Adhaeribacter radiodurans: one gene and its partner. The main gene of each other region encodes a partner of the protein of the gene in region 2 in a complex. Links are inferred from orthologs where the notes say so. Each region holds a gene or a part of one and is shown on either strand. Other genes may lie near its edges.

Region 1 (3,346 bases), 4.5 Mb from region 2 along the record:
GTTACGCTCAAAAGCAAGGTAAGTATCGCCGGTTTTGTGTAGTAAGATAATGCCTTTTACGCCGCTTTTTAAATAAACATACCCGTTATCCCGGCGGAGCGAATTGTACTGGATGTTCGTTAAATTTATTTGTTCGTTTACGAGTACGTTGGGGATAATAGGATTGTCCGTGGTTTCGTCGCAAGCAGAAATACCTGCTAGCAGAAAGCCAAAAAATAAGAAGCGTTTAAGAATAGTCATAAAAACCTTTGCCGGATTTGCGTCCGTGGTAGCCGGCATCTACTTTTTGTTTTTGTATACGGCTTGGCCGAAACTTAGGATCGTGGTAAAAAGCGTCGTATAAGGCACTGGTTACCGCAAAATTAACGTCTACACCAATTAAGTCCATTAACTCAAAAGGGCCCATCTTAAAACCGGTAGCTCGCAGCAAGGCGTCGATGGTAGCTACATCGGCAACGTTTTCTTCCAGCATTTTTAAACTCTCCGTGTAAAATGGCCGCGCTACCCGATTAACGATAAACCCAGGTGAATCTTGTACCCGCACCGGCGATTTTCCTAATTGTTGCGCCATGGCATAAACGGCATCGGTAACTTTTGGGTCGGTGCCTAGGCCGGCTACTATCTCGACTAAAGGCATTACGGGAGCAGGATTGAAAAAGTGCATGCCAACTACTCTTTCGGGATGCGGGATTTTGGCAGCAATACTGGTGATAGGCAAGGAAGAGGTGTTAGAGGTCAGAATGGTACTGGGTTCATTGAAGGCTGCTAGTTCAGTTAATAAGTTTTGCTTAACCTCCAATTTTTCAATTACCGCTTCTATAATTAAATCAGCGATAACCTGTTGGATGTCGGAAGTAAAAACAATCAGCTTTTCGGCTTCGATTTTTTGCCTCGGAGTTAATTTACCTTTTTCAACTGCTCGTTGCCAGTTTTGTTCGGTTGCCCGGCGGGCTTGGCTCAGTACCGCCGGATTAATATCATATAAGATGGTAGGGCAACCTGCCTGGGCACAAACCTGGGCAATACCTTGGCCCATAGTACCGGCTCCCACTACTCCAATGGTTTTAATGTTGTAGTCGATGGTCGATAGGTCATGGTCCATAGATCATAGTTCTTATTACATGGAAATTAGTAAGTCAAATTATTTCTGTCCTAATTTAATGAAAACTATCAATCACGGACCATGACCTATGGACTATTGTCTATGGTCTGGGGCTAATATTTAAATAGATTCGAATTGCCGTAAAAACCGTACGTCGTTTTCGGTAAATAAACGCAAATCTTTAATTTGGTACTTCAGCATGGCAATACGCTCGATACCCATCCCGAATGCAAAGCCTGAATAGCGAACCGGATCGATGTTACAGTTTTTTAGTACCTCTGAGTCTACCATGCCGGAACCGCCAATTTCTACCCAACCGCTTTGTTTGCAAATATTACAACCCGCTCCTTTACAAATCAGGCACGAAATATCAATTTCAGCGCTTGGCTCGGTAAACGGAAAAAAGGATGGCCGGAAACGAATTTTAGTATCTGCCCCGAACATTTCCTGCACGAAATAATACAAGGTTTGTTTTAAATCGGCGAAGCTTACTTTTTTATCGATAAATAAACCTTCTACCTGGTGAAAAATACAATGAGCCCGGGCCGAAATAGCTTCATTGCGGTACACCCGGCCCGGTGAAAGGGTCCGGATGGGTGGTTTTTTGTTTTCCATCACTCGCACCTGCACACTGGAAGTATGGGTACGTAACAGCATGGCGGCATCTTCGCCAACAAAAAAAGTATCCTGCATGTCGCGGGCGGGGTGGTTTTCCGGAAAGTTCAGTGCCGAGAAATTGTGCCAGTCATCTTCAATTTCCGGGCCTTCGGATAGATTAAAGCCAATCCGTTCAAAAATGCGGATGATTTCTTCCCGCACTAAAGTTAAGGGGTGCCGGGTGCCCAGGGTTTGCGGTATAACTGGTAAGGTAAAATCAAATTCAATTTCAGTAGTAGCAGCGCTGGCAGCTTCCAGTTCTTCTTGTTTAGCTTTAAATTTGGCTACGGCTTGTTCTTTTAAAGCATTTAGTTCCTGTCCGTACGCTTTCCGTTGCTCCGGGGCAACGTTTTTAATACCATCAAACAAATCGGCAATCCGGCCTTTCCGACCCGTATATAAATTCCGGAATTGTTCCAACTGCTCTTTATTGGCTAATTCAAAGGTCGCCACTTCTTGGGCTACCTGGGCTAATTCTTCAAACTTCATAGACACAAATATACACTTTATCAGAATTTAGTGAACCTGCAAACTGGTATAAAAAGCTTAAATCTGGTTTCTGTAAAATCAAACACGAATAATATGGTTTATCTTTATTCTGATAGTCTGGATTTTATAGAATACGATGAAACAATTCACCGACTTTTTCCGGCTTTTTACCGGTAATTCCTACCTAGTTGGCTTATTCCAACTTGTCCAAGCTTCAACCACCTGCTACCTTTAAATCGTTCTTTAAAAAAGAGCAAAATATCTAATAATAATTCTATTTCGCATAAAATATTCAAAAAATCCGGCAGATGATGGTTCCTTTTTAAACAAACACTAAATTTTTAGGTTATACTCTGGAAACTTTGGAAACAAAAATAGTTTCCTTAGTTTTGTGCCGGAAGCAATTGAAATGGAGATCAAAGATAAAATTTTACAAGCAGCTTTTAGGCTGTTTATGCGCAACGGTATAAAAAGTGTTTCGATGGACGATATTGCTTTACATCTGGGAGTTTCAAAAAAAACGCTTTATAAGTGGTTCGAAAACAAAGACCAGCTGGTTATGGCCATGTTGCAAGACCACTTAGATAAGATGGTAGAAGACTGTGGTAGTTTTACTATTCAAGCTAAAAATGCCATTGAAGAGCTGTTTCAGATGATGCAGATGATCCGGCAACAACTGGCAGGTATGCATCCGTCGGTATTTTACGATCTGCAGAAATACCACCAACCCGCCTGGCAAGTCTGGATCACGCATAAAAATAAATTTATTCTGCAGCAAATTGCCCGGAACCTGAAAGACGGGATAGAACAAGGTTTATACCGCAGCGATTTTGACTTAGATATAATTGCCCGGTTACGACTGGCCCAGATTGAAGATGTATTTAATCCCGAAATATTTCCTCCGGATAAGTTTGATTTACAAAAAGTGCAGTTAGCCACGCTTGAACATTTTATGCTGGGTATTGCCAGTTTAAAAGGGTACAAGCTTATTAATACATATAAACAAGTTGTTGAACAAGATTAAATTATGAAAAAACAATTATTCAGTCTCCTGTTCGCAGGTATTTTCAGTTGGTCCGCCCAAACTGTTACGGCGCA
Region 2 (3,207 bases):
TTTCAGTTTTAATTCTGTCGAATGGGCAGGCTCTGCTGCTATTGTATTTACAATTTTAGAAATATTATCTTTATTTTGAAAATTTTTTATTTCCTCATCCTTTGCGTCGATTACCGACTGTAAATTGTGAATAACATACCGGGCCTGGTCCAGGCTTTCGCGCACAGAATGGTAACTAGCAATTAACTGCGTTATCCGCTGTTCTAAAAGCGCTATTTGTTCTAACTCCTGACCAGTACTCATGCTAAATAGTTGTTCGTTAGTAGTTATTCGTTGTTCGACTAACAAAATACGGCTAGTCAGTGAATTATGAATTATACTCTAAATAAAATTTGTTGAAATACTTAAATACCCGGACAAAATTAAATTCTGTTAAGTTTATTATAAAGTATGCATCTACAAAACTTTAAAAGGTAAAATTTATAACTTAAACCGTACCACTTACTTATTTACGAATTACAGCTCCTAATTGTCGTTCAAATTGTTGCATCAATCGGTTCATGGTGCTGTCAATTACTTTATCGGTCAGGGTTTGTTGTTTATCCTGCAAAATAAAGCTCATGGCATAAGCCTTTTTACCAGCATCAATTTTATCGCCTTGGTATACATCAAACACATTTAATTGCTGCAGCAATTTGCGTTCGGTACGCCAGGCAATTGCTTTAATTTGCTCAAAGGTAATGTTCTTATCAACTACCAACGATAAATCACGGCGTACTTCCGGGAACTTGGCAAGTTCTTCGGCTACTAATTTATCGGAATAATTCCGGATCAGATAATCCCAGTTTAACTCGGCATACCACACCGGCTCCTTCACATCCAGCTTCTTCGTTACCGCTTCGTTTAGCATTCCCATCTGCACCACCGGCACATCGTTCCGGTAATATGCTATACCGTTTTTAATATAACGATGCTCCACCGGTTGTACGTTCAATTGTTCGCGGGTAAGTTTGGTCAGCAGGTTCTGTACCACTCCGGCTAATTGGTGGAAATTCACTTTTTGGGAAGGTTGCTGCCAGGTTTCGGCAGTAGCATTACCTGTTACAAACAACGCTAGTTGCGTTTTTTCCTGATATTTATTGCCGGCCTTAACGTACACTTTGCCCAGCTCGTACAATTTCAAGTCTTTTTGCCGGCGGTTCATGTTGTGCCGTAAAACTTCTAATCCCGAAAACACCAACGTCTGGCGTAGCACATCTAAATCGGCGCTATTGTAGTTTACAATGCGTACTAAAGAGGCATCCGGTTCTTGGCCAGCACTTTCATAATATTTAGAATTAGTAAGCGAATTAGTAATAATTTCACTGTAACCAGCTCCGGCCAATAACTGCCCGATACTTTGTTTAATAACTTCCGGATCGGGTTTCGGGAATTTTGCCAGATAACTGGTAGCCAGGTTAGGTGTAAGCGCAATGTTGTTATAGCCGTAAATCCGCAATATTTCTTCTACAATATCCGCTTCGCGCTGCACATCTACTTTAAATGGCGGTACCGAAAGAACTAAATCTGTTTCTGATTCTTCGGTTATGCCAATTCCTAAATCTGTTAAAATTTCTTTCACCCGCTCCAACCCAATTTCCTGCCCGATTAATTGGTTAACCCGGGCAATACTTACTTTAATGGTAAACGGCTGCACGGGTTGCGGATAAACATCTACTATTTCGGAGCTTACCTCGCCACCAGCAATTTCCTGTACTAAAAGCGCTGCCCGCTTTAAGGCTAGAATTACCATATTGGGATCAGTACCGCGCTCGAACCGGAACGATGAATCGGTTTTAATGCCGTGAATTTGCGAGGACTTGCGAATAGAAGCGGGTTGAAAATAAGCCGCTTCCAGGAAAATAGTGGTAGTATCTGAAGTAACACCCGAATTTTTGCCACCAAATACCCCGGCAATTACCATGGGTTCTTCGGCATTGCAAATCATCAGGTCAGTGGAGCGCAGGGTACGTTCAACGTTGTCCAGGGTAACAAACTTAATCCCTTCTTCGGCTTTCTTCACAATAATTTTGTCACCGGCAATTTTATCGGCATCAAAAGCGTGCATGGGCTGGCCAAGTTCGTGCAAAACGTAGTTGGTAATATCTACCACGTTATTTATAGGCGATAAATCAATAGCTCGTAAACGGTGCTTCAGCCATTCCGGGGATTCCGCAACTTTTACTCCTGAAATAGTTAAGCCGGCATAACGCGGACAAGCTTCTGAATCCTGCACTTCCACCAAAATATTCCGGCTGTTGGTGTTAATTGTAAATCCGTCTACATTAGGCAGAGTATATGGTACTCGTAAAAGGGCCTGTAAATCGCGGGCAACCCCCAAGTGAGAAGCAGCATCCGCCCGGTTGGGAGTTAAGCCAATTTCAAATACTTTATCCGACTGTAAATTAAAATATTGGGCAGCCGGCGTACCATTAGGCAAATCGGTATCCAGCACCATAATACCCGCATGCGACTCCCCTAAACCAATTTCATCTTCGGCGCAAATCATACCTTCCGAAGCAGCCCCCCGAATTTTTGATTTTTTTATCTGAAACGATTCGCCGGTAAAAGGATATAAGGTTGCTCCTTCGGTGGCTACTATTACTTTCTGACCGGCGGCTACATTCGGCGCTCCGCATACAATTTGTTTCGGCGTTTCGGTACCAACATCCACGGTAGTCAGGCGTAGTTTATCGGCATCGGGGTGTTTTTCGCAGGTTAGCACTTCGCCAATTACAATACCTTGTAAGCCGCCTTTTACCCGTTCGTAAGGGTATAGACCTTCTACCTCCAGGCCAGAGCCGGTAAGTAATGCGGCCACTTCAGCAGCCGGTTTATTTGTTTGAATTAATTCTTGTAGCCAGTCGTATGAAATCAGCATGTAAATTTAGTCGATAGTCAATAGTACATGGTCGATAGTTGATAAGCTGTGATCTGTGGACTATCGACTGTATTTAAAAAGCAAATTTAAATAATTTAGAATTATTAACTCTTGTTTTATTTTTTGGCATAACTCTTTTCGCCGGCAGGAACTGCAATGGGCAAACGGTTTTCGGCAGGAGGAATGGGACAACTATAATTGTAATTGAAAACACAAAACGGATTATAAGCTTTGTTAAAATCCAGAGTAATTAATTTTTCGCCGGATGCCGGCTTAGGAATATCCATAAACCGTCCCCCTTCATAAGTATCGGTACCATTGGTCCTGTCGGTAAAAGGCACAAAAAA

What was found.
Region 1: the proteins of pheT (region 2) and pheS are in contact, whole or in part, in a crystal structure (PDB 6P24), measured with the Escherichia coli proteins. The link is inferred for Adhaeribacter radiodurans from one-to-one orthologs.

Annotation. Positions count from the first base shown.
Region 1 is NZ_CP055153.1:5,463,667-5,467,012, reverse strand. The notes cover bases 236-3,067. They hold pheS (phenylalanine--tRNA ligase subunit alpha), read right to left. Parts: upstream 2,249-3,067; coding sequence 1,223-2,248; downstream 236-1,222. Other genes in these bases: HUW48_RS21800 (TetR/AcrR family transcriptional regulator), read left to right, coding at 2,640-3,067; HUW48_RS21810 (3-hydroxyacyl-CoA dehydrogenase NAD-binding domain-containing protein), read right to left, coding at 236-1,102; HUW48_RS21815 (Rieske (2Fe-2S) protein), read right to left, coding at 236-240. In the rest of the region: more of HUW48_RS21815, read right to left, coding at 1-235; more of HUW48_RS21810, read right to left, coding at 227-235; more of HUW48_RS21800, read left to right, coding at 3,068-3,272; HUW48_RS21795 (TolC family protein), read left to right, coding at 3,276-3,346.
Region 2 is NZ_CP055153.1:943,801-947,007, reverse strand. Bases 154-3,207 are described here. They hold pheT (phenylalanine--tRNA ligase subunit beta), read right to left. Parts: upstream 2,861-3,207; coding sequence 446-2,860; downstream 154-445. Other genes in these bases: HUW48_RS04385 (DUF1684 domain-containing protein), read right to left, coding at 2,977-3,207; HUW48_RS04395 (hypothetical protein), read right to left, coding at 154-243. In the rest of the region: more of HUW48_RS04395, read right to left, coding at 1-153.